4 regions of the Streptomyces sp. NPDC006872 genome follow, and region 1 is predicted to be linked to each of the others. Evidence: riboswitches for the same ligand, from Rfam matches in the RefSeq annotation. Region 1 holds a riboswitch; each other region holds the start of a gene.
What was found. Region 1 has a riboswitch for cyclic di-AMP ahead of ABZ725_RS09010 (M23 family metallopeptidase). Riboswitches for the same ligand answer to the same signal wherever they lie in the genome.
Positions count from the first base shown of each region.

Region 2: it holds a riboswitch for cyclic di-AMP, as region 1 does, so the genes downstream of both, ABZ725_RS00790 (transglycosylase SLT domain-containing protein) here and ABZ725_RS09010 (M23 family metallopeptidase) in region 1, are expected to answer to the same signal.
Region 3: it holds a riboswitch for cyclic di-AMP, as region 1 does, so the genes downstream of both, ABZ725_RS21065 (LysM peptidoglycan-binding domain-containing M23 family metallopeptidase) here and ABZ725_RS09010 (M23 family metallopeptidase) in region 1, are expected to answer to the same signal.
Region 4: it holds a riboswitch for cyclic di-AMP, as region 1 does, so the genes downstream of both, ABZ725_RS16335 (transglycosylase family protein) here and ABZ725_RS09010 (M23 family metallopeptidase) in region 1, are expected to answer to the same signal.

Region 1 is NZ_JBEYIL010000003.1:22,406-26,610, reverse strand. It holds gene ABZ725_RS09025 (MarR family transcriptional regulator) at 108-623, opposite strand; gene ABZ725_RS09020 (dihydrofolate reductase family protein) at 709-1,836, shown strand; tRNA gene ABZ725_RS09015 (tRNA-Met) at 1,922-1,995, shown strand; cyclic di-AMP (ydaO/yuaA leader) riboswitch at 2,301-2,469, shown strand; gene ABZ725_RS09010 (M23 family metallopeptidase) at 2,477-3,511, shown strand; gene ABZ725_RS09005 (aldo/keto reductase) at 3,689-4,205, shown strand, end outside.
Region 2 is NZ_JBEYIL010000001.1:176,235-180,439, reverse strand. It holds gene ABZ725_RS00795 (polyprenyl synthetase family protein) at 86-1,096, opposite strand; cyclic di-AMP (ydaO/yuaA leader) riboswitch at 1,778-2,005, shown strand; gene ABZ725_RS00790 (transglycosylase SLT domain-containing protein) at 2,011-2,493, shown strand; gene ABZ725_RS00785 (HAD family hydrolase) at 2,549-3,373, opposite strand; gene ABZ725_RS00780 (GNAT family N-acetyltransferase) at 3,632-4,205, shown strand, end outside.
Region 3 is NZ_JBEYIL010000006.1:514,255-518,459, forward strand. It holds gene ABZ725_RS21060 (alpha-galactosidase) at 197-2,272, shown strand; cyclic di-AMP (ydaO/yuaA leader) riboswitch at 2,577-2,734, shown strand; gene ABZ725_RS21065 (LysM peptidoglycan-binding domain-containing M23 family metallopeptidase) at 2,739-3,737, shown strand; gene ABZ725_RS21070 (GDSL-type esterase/lipase family protein) at 3,968-4,205, shown strand, end outside.
Region 4 is NZ_JBEYIL010000005.1:98,911-103,115, forward strand. It holds gene eno (phosphopyruvate hydratase) at 1-414, opposite strand, end outside; gene ABZ725_RS16335 (transglycosylase family protein) at 855-1,553, opposite strand; cyclic di-AMP (ydaO/yuaA leader) riboswitch at 1,557-1,726, opposite strand; gene ABZ725_RS16340 (transglycosylase family protein) at 1,933-3,012, opposite strand; gene ABZ725_RS16345 (cytochrome P450) at 3,202-4,205, opposite strand, start outside.

The DNA.
Region 1 (4,205 bases):
ATGCTTTAAATTTGAAGCAACGGGATTGTGGCGCGTACCTCATGTGCTCGCGGCCATCGGGTTCCGGTTCGGGTTCCGGTTCGGGTTCCGGTCATGCGGTTCGGCCGTCAGGTTCCCGAACAGGGTGATGAGCGGCGGCGCCACGGCAGTTCCTCCGGGGCGGCCTCGTCGCCGTCCTGGAACCCCAGCACGACCTGCGTGAAGATCTCCTCCAGCTGTCCCACCTGCTCAGGGGTGAGCCGGTCGAAGAGGGCCGAGCGGACCGTCTCGACATGGCCGGGGGCCAGGCTCTCCAGGGCCGCCATGCCCTCGTCCGTCAGAGCCGCGACGGTCCCGCGCTTGTCCCAGCGGCACTCTTCGCGCCGCAGCAGCCCGTCCTTCTCCAGGCGCGTCACCGCGTACGTCAGCCTGCTGCGGGTGATCTTCAGCTGCTCCGCGAGGTCGGTCATCCGCAGCCGTCGCTCCGGTGTCTCGGAGAGGTTGGCGAGGATGGAGTAGTACAGATGGGGCATGCCGGCCTCCTGCTGGAGCTGCCGGTCGATCGCGTCCTCCAGCAGGAGGTAGCCGGCAACGTACGCGCGCCAGGCGCGCTGCTCCGCGGGGGACAGCCAGCGAGTCGTCATACCGCCAGTGTAGGTTTGTTTCAAACTTGAACCAAGGCCCGGTCCGGTCAGGACCGCCGTCGGACCCATCCCGGGGAGTGCGTCGATGCCGTACCCGTACGTCCTGCTGTCCGCCGCCGTCTCCCTCGACGGCTACCTGGACGACACCACGCCCGAGCGCCTGCTCCTCTCCGGCCCCGCCGACTTCGACCGCGTCGACGACGTACGGGCCTCCGTGGACGCCATCCTCATCGGGGCCGGCACGATCCGCGCCGACAACCCGAGGCTCCTCGTGAACTCCCCCGAGCGCCGCGCCGCCCGGGTCGCCGCCGGACTGCCCGAGTATCCCCTCAAGGTCACCGTCAGCGGCTCCGGCGACCTCGACCCGGCCGCGAACTTCTGGCACACGGGCGGCGAGAAGGTCGTGTACACGACGGAGAAGGGCGCCGAGCGGGCCCGCGCGCTCGGCATCGCCGCGGACGTCGTGGCGCTCGGCTCCGAACTGGACTGGCGCCGCCTCCTCGAACACCTGCACGATGTGCGCGGTGTGCGGCGGCTCATGGTCGAGGGCGGCGGAACCGTCCACACCCAGCTGCTCCAGCAGGGCCTCGCCGACGAACTCCAGCTCGTCCTCGCCCCGCTCTTCGTGGGCGACCCGGGCGCGCCCCGCCTCTTCGGGCCGGGCGGCTACCAGGGCGGCCGCCTGCGCCTGCTGGAGACGCGGCGCATCGAGGACGTCGTCCTGCACCGCTACGAGCCCACCGCCCCCGGCGTCGGACCGCTGCCCGCCGCCGCCGACCGGCACTGGCTGGCCCTCGCCTGCGAGCTCGCGGCGCAGTGCCCGCCGTCGCGGACCGCGTTCAGCGTCGGCGCGGTGATCGTCGCCGCCGACGGCACGGAACTCGCGCGCGGCCACTCCCGCGAGGCCGGCGACCCGGTCGTGCACGCCGAGGAGGCGGCCCTCGCCAAGCTCGACCCCGCCGATCCCCGACTGCCCACGGCCACCGTCTACAGCAGCCTGGAACCGTGCGCCCGCCGATCCTCGCGCCCGGCGCCCTGTGCCCGCCTCATTCTCGACGCGGGGGTGCGCCGGGTGGTCACGGCCTGGCGTGAGCCGGACACCTTCGTGACGGAGGCGGACGGAACCGGTCTGCTGACGGCCGAGGGCGTCGACGTCCTTGTGCTCCCGGAGTACGAGGAGCGGGCGAAGGCCCCGAACCGCCACCTCCTCTGACCGCCTCCTCTGACCGCCTCCTCTGGCCCCCTGCTCAACCGTGGTGATTGCAGCCCCGCAGATGGCGTACAGTTGTGTTCAGCGGCGCGGGGTGGAGCAGCTCGGTAGCTCGCTGGGCTCATAACCCAGAGGTCGCAGGTTCAAATCCTGTCCCCGCTACTGAAGGCCGAGGGCCGGAATCCAGAACATGGATTTCGGCCCTCGGTGTTTTCCCCGTTCTCTCGGTGCGCCGTCCGCCGTCACTGCAGGTGAGCGAGTGATCCCCCTCCGCGTAGCGGCTGACATCCTGTCAATACCTGTGTGATCGCTGAGTCTGGCCAACTCGCCCGTTTTTCATCGGTCATGGGTCGAAAGTCCAGGCCAGAAATGTTGTTGATCAAGCGGAAGAGCTTGGAAACCTGACCCCGGGTCTATTAACGTTCGATAACGCAGCGCGGTCGTCCCGGCCGACACAAGAGTCGGCTCCGTGCGCACTGCCGAATCCCGCAAGGGAACCGGGGAACCACCACCTTGGGGTGAATCTCGCGGAAGCCGCCGTGAACTCGCAGAGTCCACGACCGGTTTACGCGCGTAGGAGACCTTCCCGCTCCGAACCCGTCAGCTAACCCGGTAGGCGACGGAAGGAAAGGAGTACGCCCGCGTGGCGTCCAACCGGCCTGTCCCAGAAGCCCCGTTCGTGCCGAGCCAGCGGTCCGCAGAGACCTTGGCCTACGGCAGCGTCCGCACCGACGAGGGCCCCTGGGAGGAGTGGAACCCCACCGCGGATTCCATTCGTCCGGTACGCGGCAAGCACCGTGTCGCCAAGCAGCGCGGCGGCGGGTTCGCCCGCAGCTCCACCGTCCTCGGCGTCGGCGTCATAGCCGCCGTCAGCGCGGGCGGCATGGCCAGCGCCAACACCGGCAAGGCCCCGGTCTCCATCTCCATGCCGGACCTGCCCAACGTGGGCTCCCTCATCTCCGACGACGAGCCCGCCCAGGACGCCGCGCCCGCCCTGGCCGGCTTCGGCTCCGAGGCCGCCGAGGAGACCGGCCAGAGCGCCACCGACGCCGGCGAGGCCCTGCGCAGCCGGATCATGGCGCAGGCCGAGTCGCAGCAGACCCAGCTCGAGACCAAGGCCCAGGCAGCCGCCGCGGCCGCCGCGGCCAAGGCCCAGGCCGACGCCGTCGCCAAGGCCGAGAAGGAGGCGGAGGCCAAGGCCGCCGCCGCGAAGAAGAAGGCCGCCGACGAGGCCGCCAAGAAGGCCGAGGCCGCGCGCCTGGCCGAGCTGGCCACGCAGTACACGCTGCCGACCTCCTCGTACACCATCACCTCGACCTTCGGTCAGGCCGGATCCCTCTGGTCCTCCGGCTACCACACGGGTCTCGACTTCGCCGCGCCGACCGGCACGCTCATCAAGGCCGTCCACAGCGGCACCATCACCGAGGCGGGCTGGGCCGGTTCCTACGGCTACCGCACCATCCTCACGCTGGACGACGGCACCGAGGTCTGGTTCGCCCACCAGTCGTCGATCAGCGTCAGTGTCGGCCAGAAGGTCGGCACCGGTGACGTGATCGGCCGCGTGGGCGCCACCGGCAACGTCACCGGGGCCCACCTCCACCTCGAGGTCCACCCCGGCGGCAGCTCCGAGGGCATCGACCCGGCGGCCTGGCTGCGCAGCAAGGGCCTCAACCCCTGAGGTCTCCCTCCGGGAACCCCTGATCGATTTCTGCTTGCCTCTGCTCGGCCCCCGATCGGCTTTTGATCGACTCCCTGCAGCCCTGACGGCCACCCCCGACGTCAGGGCTGCAGGGCGTTCATGTGTTCTTCGTGTTGCGCATGGAATCGGCGCGCGGTCGGCACCCGTTGACGAAGCATGACTTCTCTTCGCAAACTCGGCTCCTCCGACCTCGAGGTCTTCCCGCTCGCCCTCGGCGGCAACGTCTTCGGCTGGACCGTCGACGAGCCCGCCGCTTTCGCCGTACTCGACGCCTACGCCGCCGCGGGCGGCAACTTCCTCGACACCGCCGACTCCTACTCGGCGTGGATCGAGGGCAACAGCGGGGGCGAGTCCGAGACGATCATCGGCCGGTGGGTCAAGGCCCGCGGCAACCGCGACGACGTCGTGATCGCCACCAAGGTCAGCCAGCACCCCGAGTTCCCGGGCCTGTCCGCCGCGAACATCAAGGCCGCCGCCGACGCCTCCCTCCGCCGCCTGGACACCGACCACATCGACCTCTACTTCACGCACTTCGACAAGACCGAGGTGCCCGTCGAGGAGATCGTCGGCGCGCTCGACGAACTGGTGAAGGCGGGGAAGGTGCGGCACATCGCCGCCTCCAACATCTCGCCCGAGCGCCTCCAGGAGTCCGTGGAGTTCTCCGACCGCGAGG
Region 2 (4,205 bases), on a different contig from region 1:
CCTCCGGTATGACACAACGCGCCAGGACCACGCCTGTCCCGTAGGGGTTGGCGGGCCGAGACGGGGCGGAGACCGGTGGGTGGGGTCAGCCGGCTCGGTGCACCACGGCGTCGCAGAGTTCCATCAGCGCCGCCTTGGAGTCGCACTCCCGCAACGGCGCCAGCGCGGCCCGCGCGTCCTTCGCGTACCGCACCGTGTCCCGGCGGGCCTGCTCCAGCGCCGGGTGGGCCCGGAGCGCCTCCAGGGCCTCGGCGAGCCGGGCGTCGTCGCTCAGGTCGGAGTCCAGCAGCTCGCACAGGGCGATGTCCTCGGGCAGCGACAACCGCGCCGCCCGCTCCCGCAGCCGCAGCACCGGCAGCGTGGGAACGCCCTCGCGAAGATCCGTCCCGGGCGTCTTTCCCGACTCGCGCGAGTCGGAGGCGATGTCCAGGACGTCGTCCGCCAGCTGGAAGGCGACGCCCAGCCGCTCGCCGTACTGCGTCAGCACGTCGACGACCGTCTCGTCGGCGCCCGACATCATCGCCCCGAAGCGGCAGGCGACCGCCACCAGCGAGCCCGTCTTGCCGCCGAGCACGTCGAGGTAGTGCTCGACCGGGTCGCGCCCGTCCGTCGGCCCGGCCGTCTCCAGGATCTGCCCGGTGACCAGCCGCTCGAACGCCTCCGCCTGCACCCGTACCGCCTCCGGCCCGAGGTCGGCCAGGATGTGGGAGGCGCGCGCGAAGAGGAAGTCACCCGTGAGGACGGCGACGGAGTTCCCCCAACGGGCGTTCGCGCTGGGCACCCCGCGCCGCACGGCGGCCTCGTCCATCACGTCGTCGTGGTACAGCGTGGCCAGATGGGTGAGCTCCACGACCACGGCCGACGGCACGATCCCCGGCGCGTACGGGTCCCCGAACTGCGAGGCGAGCACCACGAGCAGCGGCCGGAACCGCTTCCCGCCCGCCCGTACGAGGTGCTGGGCGGCCTCCGTGATGAACGGAACCTCACTCTTGGTGGCCTCGAGCAAGCCTTCCTCGACAGCCGCCAATCCGGCCTGGACATCGGCTTCCAGAGCCTGGTCCCGCACGCTCAGCCCGAACGGCCCGACGACGGTCACGAGGGGTCTCCTGTCTGCTGGTGTCTACTGGCGGTTACGCGGTTTGTCGATAGGTCGCTGCCATCACTCAAGTCAGCGTATCCGGTCACGTTTCGATCACCGATAGCCCCCACGTCCTGCAGGCTCGAATGGGCCCGCCGAGGAGGCGTCCCGCCGGGCCGGCCGACGCCGGATCCGGCCCGAAATGTTTCTGATCAGCCCATATGAACGAACGCCTATCGAGTTACCAGGTAGTAGTGATCCATACGGTCGAGCGATCCGGGGACGTCCCACGACCGTTTCCCGCCACGCGCGGACAGGCGCGCCGCCCGGCGCCCCGCGCCGCGAGGCCTCCCGCATCGCCGGACCGGCGAAATCCATGAGCGGCAAAATGGACACAAGGGAACACATAGCAGCAAAGTAAGGCTAATTCCAAGCCTGCCTCTTTGCCGTTTCCTTTAACTATGAGTTGGGAATAATGCCCGATTCGCCAGTCTTGTGATTGCTGGTGAGTTGGCTCACTCCCGACGCCATGCCGCCTCCCGCACGTCACTCGCCGTTTCCCCGCGCCCCCCAAGCAAGTTGGGGCTTTGCACCCACAAAGGATCAAGCACCCCATAGGCCACAGACCAAGGTCAATAGGGGTGATCTGTGAATCCGCTACTTGTTCCGGACATGTGCTCTCGCATACGTTCCCGGCCTGTCGGGCGGACGCCGAATCCTGCCGCCGCCCGAAACACCCATCGAGAACCGCACGGCAGGAGCGGGGGAACCAGGTAGGCCGCCGAGCCGAAATTCAGGACGTCTTGGATTTTCAGGATGTTTTGGACACTTCGGTACGGCTTGGGGTGAAGTCGCATCCGTCAGGACGCGGCCGGGCAGCTCCCGCCCGAACCCGACAGCTCACCTCGCAGGCGCCGGAGAGGAACTTCGTCATGTCCGCTGCCGCTCAGCCGCGCCGCACCCGCCGTACCCGTCTCGCCCGCACCATCGCCGTCGCCGCCACCGGCGCGGCCGTGCTCGCCCTCCCGATCATCGGCTCCACCACCGCCTCCGCGGCGACGCCGACCGTCGTCACCGCCTCCAGCCTCGGCTACGCCAACAACCTCGACGGCTGGATCCGCGCCTCGCTCCATGTCATGGCGCAGCACGGCATCCCGGGGACGTACAACGGCATCTACCGCAACGTCATCCGCGAGTCCTCCGGCAACCCCTACGCCATCAATCTCTGGGACTCCAACGCGGCCGCGGGCATCCCGTCCAAGGGGCTGCTCCAGGTCATCGACCCGACCTTCCGCGCCTACCACGTCGCCGGCACGTCGTGGAACTCCTACGACCCGGTCGCCAACATCACCGCCGCCTGCAACTACGCGGCCGCGCGCTACGGCTCGATCGACAACGTGTTCGGCGCGTACTGACAGAACCCCCTACGGGCCCTACGGGACCTACGGGACCTACAAGGAGCTACGAGCCCTACGGGAACATTCGTTCGAGGACGACGGCCACGCCGTCGTCCTCGTTCGACGTCGTCACCTCGTCGGCCACGGCCTTGAGCTCGGGGTGGGCGTTGGCCATGGCGACACCGTGCGCGGCCCAGTCGAACATCGGGATGTCGTTGGGCATGTCCCCGAACGCGACGGTGTCCTCGGGCCGCAGACCCAGGTGCTCGGCGGCCAGGGCCAGGCCCGTCGCCTTGGTGATCCCGCAGGGCTGCAGCTCGACCGTGCCCGGCCCCGACATGGTGACGGTGGCGAGCGAGCCGACCACCGAACGGGCCGTCGCCGCCAGCTCGTCGTCGGACAGGGTGGGATGGCGCAGCAGCACCTTGCTGATCGGCTCGCACCACAGGTCGTCGCGTCGGTCGACGCGCAGAGCGGGCAGTGTCGGGTGCGGCATCCGGTAGCCCGGCTCGATGAGCGTCAGCCCGTCGACGCCGTCCTGGTCGACGGCCGCGTACAGCTGCCCGACCTCCGCCTCGATCTTGCCGAGCGCGGTCTCCGCCAGCTCCCGGTCCAGGGTGACCGACCACAGCAGACGGTCCGCGCCGGCGTCGTACAACTGCGCGCCCTGTCCGCACACCGCGAGCCCCCTGCTGTGCAGGCGGTCGAGGAGCGGCCGGACCCGGGGCGCGGGCCGTCCCGTCACCACCAGGTGGCGTGCGCCGGCGGCCGTCACCCGCGCGAGCGCGTCGAGCGACCGGTCGGAGAAGGTGTCGTCGCCGCGGAGCAGCGTTCCGTCCAGGTCGGTGGCGATCAGGGCGTACGCGGTGCGCGCGGCATATGCGAGGGGTGCGGCCATGATCAGAGAATACGGATCCCGCGCCCCCCGGGTTCGACGCAAACCGAACGACGGCCAGGTCCTGCCCTGTTCTGCCAACTCCCCTTTAAAAGAAACGGCTTTCTGGCGCGTTGCCGGGTAGCGGACGGTTAAAGGCCTCTGCACCGATTGGCAACAACATGGGACGCTACCTACCGCGACGCCCGGGTGGAGCGGTACCGTCCAGGTGTCCAGGGGGGACTTGATCGGGGGGTCAGGTTGAGCAGTGGGCGCATTCGTGTGCTGAGGCCACAGGACCTCGGCCAGGGGGAGAGGGAGCGGTGGCGCGCGCTGCGCGCCGCGTCGACGCTTCCACGAAACCCCTTCATGGAACCGGAGTTCACCGACGCCGTGGGCCTCGTGCGGCAACGCGCACGTGTGGCGGTGGTCTATGAGGGGCGCGAGCCGGTCGGCTTCCTGCCCCACGAGCGGGGCAGGCTCGGCCAGGGCCAGGCTCTCGCGTACGGCGTCTCGGACGCACAGGGCGCGGTGCTGGCCCCGGGCCTCGGACTGAACGCCGCCGAACTGATGCGGGCGTGCTCCCTGACGAGCTTCGCCTTCGACAACCTGGAGGCGGAGCAGGGGCTGTTCCTCCCGCACGCGGCCGAGGAGTACGCCGCCTATGTCATCGACGTCGAAAAGGGTTACGAGACCTACGAGTCCGTACTGCGCGCGCAGTCGCCGAAGTTCCTGAAGACGACCCTAGCCAAGGAGCGCAAGCTCGGCCGGCAGGTCGGGGAGCTGCGGTTCGTGTTCGACGAACGCGACCCGGCCGCGCTGCGCACGCTCATGGCCTGGAAGTCCGCGCAGTACC
Region 3 (4,205 bases), on a different contig from region 1:
GGTGGCCGACGGGACACCTCCTAGGACGATACGACATGGATTCCCCGGGCAACGGGTTGTCCACAGGCCCGCCGGCCGGACGTCCGCCCAGGTGAAGACTTGTCCGGGGACTCGGCGGTCGAGAGTTGCCCGAGGGGCCGACCGCAATCGATGATGTTGGTGCTTGATCGCACCTGTTCGAATTAGTGGGGGTTTGATGCCCGAGATCGCCGACAACGGCCGTACCTGGCTCCTTTCGGGGCCGACGAGCAGCTACGCCCTCCATCTCACCGAGGCCGATGAGCTGATCCACCTGCACTGGGGTCCGGGCATCGCGCTCGCGGACGCCGAGGCGCTCGCCCAGCTGCCGCCGTCGGAGCGCGGGGCGTCCTTCGAGTCCCCGCTCGACGGCCGCGAGGAGTACCCGGTCGAGGGCGGCCCCCGCTTCGTGCGGCCCGCCCTGTCCGTGCGCACCGACGAGCGACGCGGCACCGAGTGGACCTTCGAGGCCCACGAGAGCGACGGCGACGAGCTCAGGCTGCGCTTCCGGGACGCCGGGCTCACCGTCACCCTGCACTACCGGATGCGCGGCGACGTCGTCGAGCGCTGGACGACCCTGCGCAACGACGGCGAGCGGCCGCAGGAGCTGCTGCGCGCCGACTCCGCCGTCTGGACCCTGCCCGAGCGCGAGGACTGGCGGCTGTCGCAGCTGCACGGCCGCTGGGCCGCCGAGTCGCGGCTCACGCGCTCCCCCCTCACCTACGGTGAGAAGGTCATCGGCAGCCGCCGCGGCCACACCGGCCACCAGCACCTGCCCTGGGTCGCCCTGGACACCGACGCGACCGAGGAGCGCGGCGAGGTCTACGGCTGCGCCCTCGGCTGGTCGGGCTCCTGGCGGATCGCCGTCGCGCAACTCCCCGACGCGCGCGTGCAGATCACCGGCGGCGCCGGGTACGACGACTCGGGCCTGCTGCGGTTGGAGAACGGCGAGTCCTTCACCACACCCGTCTTCGCCGGCCTGTGGAGCGACGCGGGCTTCGGCGGCGCGAGCCGCGCCTGGCACGCCTACCAGCGCGCGTACGTCGTCCCGGACGCCGAGCAGGACCGGCCGGTGCTGTTCAACTCCTGGGAGGCCACCTACTTCGACATCTCCGAGGAACAGCAGGCGACCCTGGCCCGGCGCGCCGCGGCGATCGGCGTCGAGCTGTTCGTCGTCGACGACGGCTGGTTCGGCAAGCGCACCGGCGACCACGCCGGGCTCGGCGACTGGCGGCCCAACCCCGACCGCTTCCCGAACGGCCTGAAGCCCCTCGCGGACTACGTGCACGCCCTCGGCATGCAGTTCGGCATCTGGGTCGAGCCCGAGATGGTCAACCCCGACAGCGAGCTGTACCGGGCCCACCCCGACTGGGTGCAGTTCCAACCGGGACGAAAGCGGACGGAGTTCCGCAATCAGCTCGTACTCAACCTCGCGCGTGAGGACGTCCAGGAGTATCTCTGGGAGCAGCTCCACGGGCTTCTCTCCAGCGCACCCGTCGACTACGTCAAGTGGGACTTCAACCGCTGCTTCACCGACGCGGGCTGGCCGGACGACCCCTACCCGCAGCGTCTCTGGGTCGACCATGTGCGAGCCCTGTACGGCCTCCTGGACCGACTGCGGGCCGCCCACCCGGGCGTCGCCTTCGAGTCCTGCTCGGGCGGCGGCGGACGTATCGACCTCGGGATCATGGGCCGTACCGACCAGGTGTGGACCTCCGACAACACCGACCCGCTCGACCGGCTCGACATCCAGCACGGCTTCAGCCAGATCCACCCCGCCCGGGTCATGGCCGCGTGGGTCACCGACAGTCCCAACACCCAGCTCAACGGCCGGGTGAGCTCGCTGCGCTTCCGGTTCGTCAGCGCCATGGCCGGTGTGCTCGGCGTCGGCGGCGATCTCTCGGAGTGGAGCGAGGGGGAGCTCGCCGAGGCGCGGGAGTGGGTGGACCTCTACAAGGAGATCCGGCCTCTTGTGCAGCACGGCGACCTCTACCGGCTGCGTCCCCCGGCGGGCGGTCTGAGCGCCGTCCAGTACGTGCGCGGAGACGAGAGCGTCGTCCTCGCCTGGCTCCAGGCCCAGCGGTTCGGGGAGCCCGTGCCGGCGCTCCGGCTGCGCGGACTCGACCCGACACAGTCGTATGAATGCCGTGAAACGGGCGAAGTTCACCGGGGTGCGGTGCTGCTGCATCACGGGCTGCGCACCGAACTGAAGGGCGACCTTGATGCGACGGTTATCCGGCTCCGTCGCATCTGAGCTTTCTGTCCGAATTGGATCCTTAATTCCAACTCGCTCTGGAATAAAGGATCCTGGAGGGCTGTCACGTGAGCAGCGTCATATCCGTGACCGTGCGTCGTACGTCATGTTCACGTAATTCATGCGCTTTTCAAGGGTATTCGGCGAATGGCGGGTGTTTGGATTCACGGAGCGTGACCGGGAATTCTCACAGCAGATCAAGAGAAATGCATTAACCGTGCAACCTCTGCTTGTCCCCGTGCGTCTGGGTCGCTTACGTTCCACACCAATCCGGACGGATGCCTAATCCTGCCGCCGCCCGGAGTCCGCACACCCACCCGTCCACGGCAGGAGCGGGGGACCCACAGGCACAACCGCCTGTTCCGGTCCCGGAACAGGCTTGGGGTAAAGCCGCGCCTCGGCGCGGCCGGGCATCTCCAGCTCGCACCCGACAGCTCACCTCGCAGGCGCCGGAGAGGAATTCGCCATGCCCGCGAAGGGTAAGCACCGCCGTCCGAAGACCCAGCGCTTCACTCGTTCGATAGCCGTCGCCGGAACCGGCGGCGCAGCGCTCGCCCTTCCGCTCATGGGTGCCGCCGGCGCCCATGCGGCCCCCGCTCAGTCCGTTTCCCAGTCCGTTTCGCAGGCCGCGTCCCAGTCGGTCGCGCAGACGGTTTCGGAAAGCGCCGTGCAGGCCGCTCCGGTGACCCGGAAGACCGCCGCCGCGAAGACCTACACCGTGCGGTCCGGGGACTACCTCTCGAAGATCGCGGACGACCAGGACGTCAGCGGCGGCTGGCAGAAGCTGTACCAGGACAACCGTGCGGCCGTCGGCGACAACCCCTCGCTGATCCACCCCGGCCTCAAGCTGTCGATCGGCAAGCAGGCCGCGACCGGCACCACCGGGTCGTCCGGTTCGTCCTCCTCGGCCTCCTCTTCGGGGAGCTCGTCCTCGAAGTCCTCGAAGTCGGCGAAGTCCTCCGACTCGAAGGCATCCGACTCGAAGTCCTCCACCTCGTCCTCTGCCTCGTCCTCGAAGACGACCACGCAGGCCGCCGAGAGCAGCACCGGCGCCTCCAGCGGTTACCAGCTCCCCGTGGCCGGCGCCTCCGTCGGCACCGCGTACCACGTGGCCGGCAGCATGTGGTCCAGCGGCTACCACACCGGTGTCGACTTCGTCGTGCCGACCGGCACCTCCCTCAAGGCCGTGGGCGCGGGCACCGTCGTCTCCGCGGGCTGGGGCGGCGCGTACGGCAACCAGGTCGTCATCAAGCTCGCCGACGGCTACTACGCCCAGTACGCCCACCTGTCCCAGCTGTCGGTCTCGGCCGGCCAGACCGTGACCCTGGGTCAGCAGGTCGGCCTCTCCGGCGCGACCGGCAACGTGACCGGCCCGCACCTGCACTTCGAGATCCGCACCACGCCGGACTACGGCTCGGACGTGGACCCGATCGCCTACCTCCGCTCGCACGGAGTCTCCGTCTAGCACCCGCGGACGACCCACCGCCTGACACGCAGTCGAAGGCCGGACCCCGATCCCCGGGTCCGGCCTTCGGCGTGTCGGCGTCGTTTTCTTGATCGTTTCATTGCCGCCGTGTGGCGTGTCTATGGCAGCCGCATGGCATCCCTTTTCGCCCTGTCGACAGCCGGGCCAGAGTGGGGACACAGTGATCTCCGTCAGGGAGCAAGCGCTTTCCATCGCTCTTCGGAGGTCCCGTGTCCGGCGTCGTCCACCGCTGCACCGCCGTCGTCAAGTGCGCCGCGACCGCGGCGGTCGTGGCGCTTCTGGTGGCCGGGGCCGCTCCGCCCGCGTCCGCGTGCACCTCGGCCGTCGGTGCTGGTGCTGGTGCCGGTGCCGGTGCCGGTGCTGGTGTCGCGAGCGTCGTCCGCCCCGACGACCGGCGGCTCGTCTACGAGGGCCACTGGGGGCGTACCGCCGAGGCCGCCGTCACCG
Region 4 (4,205 bases), on a different contig from region 1:
GCCGCCCAGGTAGCGGAACAGCGGCAGGTCGCTGGCCTCGGAGGCGGCGTGGGCCACGGCGAGCGAGACGCCGAGGATGGCGTTGGCGCCGAGGGAGCCCTTGTTGTCGGTGGCGTCCAGGTCGAACATGGCCTGGTCGATCAGGCGCTGCTCGGTGGCGTCGTAGCCGACGAGCTCCGGGCCGATCTGCTCGATGACGGCGAGGACGGCCTTCTCGACACCCTTGCCGTGGTAGCGGTTCGGGTCACCGTCGCGGAGCTCGATGGCCTCGAAGGCACCGGTGGAGGCGCCGGACGGAACGGCGGCACGACCCGTGCTGCCGTCGTCGAGGCCGACCTCGACCTCGACCGTGGGGTTGCCTCGGGAGTCCAGGATTTCCCGGGCTACGACGACGTCGATGGACGGCACGAGCATCTCCTTCTTGGGATGTGACGCTGGTTGTGCGGGGCGGTGGGTGGGCCGTGACGGGCCCGCGCCGAGCCTTGCGACTAGAGCCTAACCGCCTTCGGGGCGTCGGCAGCCGACCGACCGTCCCGTGGACAAACTGACCGTACCCATTGTTCACACACGGAACAAAGGGCGCGGTCGCCAAAGACCAACAGGAAGTTGCCAACCGGCAAAGGAAACAGGCAAAGGAAACAGGCGAAGGAAACAGGCGAAGGAAACAGCCGGCGAAGAGAACAGGCAAAGAGAAACCCCGCCCCGGTGCGTACGGGGGAACACGCACCGGAGCGGGGGGCCCGTGGGGACGGGGGGTGACCCTCACGAGGTCTTCAGTGTGCGGACCTCACCCAGGAGGGCGCTGTGACTTTCCTGAGAGCCGGATGTCACTTCACTGCTCGAGGAGCCGCAGCTCACTTCAGGTGCAGCTGCTGGCCCGGGTAGATGAGGTCGGCGTCGTCGACGATGTCCTTGTTCAGCTCGAACAGCTTCTGCCAGCCGCCGGCGACCTTGTGCTTCTCGGCGATGGAGCTGAGGGTGTCGCCCTTGACGACCTTGTACTCGCCGTCGCCCTTCTCGACCTTCTTGCCGGTCGGGGTGGTGACCGTCTTGGAGGCGGCCGGGCGGTCGGTCGAGCGGGAGGCGCTCTGCTCCTCGGTCGAACGGGTGCTGGTGCTGTTCGACGAGCTGGACGAGCTGGAGCCGGAGCCGGCGGAGTCGGCGCTGCTGCCGTTGTAGGCGGCGCTGGACAGGCCCGTGCCGCAGACCGGCCAGGCGCCCTTGCCCTGGCCCGCGAGGACCTTCTCGGCGACGGCTATCTGCTGCGTCTTGGAAGCCTGGTTGGCCTGCGCGGCGTACTGCGTGCCGCCGTACGCGGCCCAGGTGGAGGCGGAGAACTGCAGCCCGCCGTAGTAGCCGTTGCCGGTGTTGATGGACCAGTTGCCGCCGGACTCGCACTGGGCGACCGCGTCCCACTCGGCGGCGGTGGCGGCGGAGGCGTTGCCGGCCGCCATCAGCGGGGCGGCGATGGCGACGCCGGTGACGCCGGCCAGTGCGGCGACGCGGGTGGCCTTGGACGGACGGCGGTGCTTGCCCTTACCGGAAAACAGCATGGTGGATCCCCTCACCGACGCCTGCGAGGTGAGCTGTCGGGTTCGGGCCGTGTGAGTTGCCCGGCCACTCCTCCATGGGAGGCGTGGCTTCACCCCAAGCCGGATCCGGCGTCAACCGCCGATCCCGGCACTTACCTTGGGTCCCCCGCTCCTGCCTACGGCGCTTGACGCGACGACTGTTCCCGGGCAGCCGCTGGCAGGACTCGGCGTTGCGACGACCGGGGCTCGGGTTGCCGAGCGGCCTTGACCGTAGTCACGTGATCCGCGGAATTTCAAAGACGATCAGGGCTTCTGAGACTCATCCCACACTTTCACCAAACCGGACATTCCGGAGCGAAGTATGACGTGAACTCCCGGCGTTTTTCGGTGCGTTCCTGCCCTATTGGACCACTGTGTCGAGGGTCTGACCGGTGACGATGTCGCTCGGGTCGGCGCCGATGAGGTCCCTGTTCTCGGCGTAGAGGGCCTGCCATCCACCGTCGATGCCAAGGGAGTCGGCGATGGAGGCGAGGGAGTCGCCTTCCTGGACCACGTAGGTGACCGCGGCGTGCCGACCGGTGGAGGCGGTGGAGGTGCCGTCCACCGCGACGCCGTCCGCTGCGACGCCGTCCGCCGCGGTACCGGTCGCCGCGGTGTCGGTCGCGCCGGTGGCGCTCTTCGTCGTGGGGGTCGCGCTCTCGTCGGCGGTGGCGCCGCGGTGCTTGCCGGAGCCGAGGGAGCCGGTGTCGACGAGGCTCCAAGAGCCCGCATCCTGGACCGACTTGCCCGAGTCGTCCGCTTCCGAGGTCGCCGAGGGAGAGGCGTCGGTCCCGGCGGGATCGTCCGCGGTGGAGGACGAGGGGGATGAAGGTGACGAAGGGGACGCCGAAGGCGAACTGGATGAATCCGCGGACGAGTCGGACGACTCGGACGATCCCGTCGAACTGCCGTCGGCGCTCGACGAGCCCGAAGAGTCCGAGGAGCTCGAGGAGTCCGAGGAGTCCGAGGAGTCGCCGTCCAGCCCCTTGGGCAGGTCGGACAATCCGGACGAGGAAGACGAGTCGGACGAGTCGTCCGCCACGCCGGTGTCCACGTTCACCGCGCCGTTCTCCTGGGTGAGCCCGGAGGTCAGCCCGCAGGTGCCCCACGCGCCGACGTTCTCGGCGGCGAGCAGTTTCTGCGCCACGGCGATCTGCTGGTTGCGGCTGGCCAGGTCGGCGCTCGTCGCGTAGTCGAGTCCGCCGTACGTCTCCCATTGCTTCTGGGTGAGGCTCAGTCCGCCGTACTCGCCGCCCTTGTCGGCGCTCCACGAGCCGCCGGTCTCGCACTGCGCCACCTTGTCCCACACGGTGCCGTCTGCGGCGCTCGCGCCGGAGGCGGCCAGCAGCGGGATGGCGATGGCGGACCCGGTCACTCCGGCCGCGACGAGGAGGGCCGGAGCCTGACGGGGGCGACGGTGACGACCGTTCCCGGAGAGCATGCGAGGGCCTTTCTCTGGACAGCAGTGACCGGCGCGACGGGTGCGACTGACGCGTCGCGCTGACGAGTGAACGTATCGGCACACGATCACTTGTCACAAGTTAATGCCGCGCAGATCACGTGAAGATCACAGAGTTGAGGGTCGGTCACCTTTGCTTCGCCGAATGGTCACACTCCGGCTGACATCCGATCAGATACGCACGGAAGTGAACTCGACCGGGAGCGTCCGCAGCCCCCGCATGATGAGCCCGCCACGCCATCTCAACTGGGCCGGGTCCACGGCCAGTCGGAGGTCGGGCAGCCGGGTGAGAAGGGCGGCCAGCGCGGTCTGGCCCTCCAGTCGGGCCAGCGGGGCGCCCAGGCAGTAGTGGATGCCGTGGCCGTAGCCGAGGTGTTGATTGTCACGGCGGGACAGGTCGAGGCGGTCGGGGTCGGCGAAGCGGGCCGGATCACGGTCGGCGGCCGCCAGGACGACGAGGACGGGGTCGCCCTGCGCGATGTCCTGCCCGCCGATGCTGAGCGGCTCGGTCGCGAACCGCCAGGTGGCGAGCTCCACGGGGCCGTCGTAGCGCAGCAGTTCCTCGACGCCGGTCTCCAGGAGGGTGCGGTCGCCGTCGTCCTCGGTCAGCGACCGCTGGAGACGTTCGCGCTGCTCGGGGTGGGTGAGGAGGGCGTAGGTGCCGTTTCCGATGAGGTTGACGGTCGTCTCGAAGCCCGCGAACAGGAGGATGAAGGCCATGGCCGCGGCCTCGTTCTCGGTGAGGTGCTCGCCGTGGTCGGAGGCGCGGATGAGGCCGGAGATGAGGTCCTCGCCGGGCGCGGGCTCTGCCGGCAGCTCCGCGCGCTTGCGGTGGATCAGCTCCAGCAGGTAGCCGCGCATCTTCTTCACCGACCGCGCGACACCACCCCGGGGCCCTCCGCCGTGCCGGATCATCATCCCGGCCCAGTCGCGGAAGTCGTCCTGGTCCTCGCGGGGGACGCCCAGGAGGTCGCAGATGGCGTAGATGGGGAGCGGGAAGGCGAAGTCGTGGATGAGGTCGGCCTCGCCGTTCGCCGCGAACCGGTCGATGAGCTGATCCGTCAACTCCTGCACCCGCGGCGCGAACTCGGCGACCCGGCGGGGTGTGAACGCCTTGCTGACGAGCCGGCGCAGCCGGGTGTGGTCCGGCGGGTCGATGTTCAGCAGATGCGTCA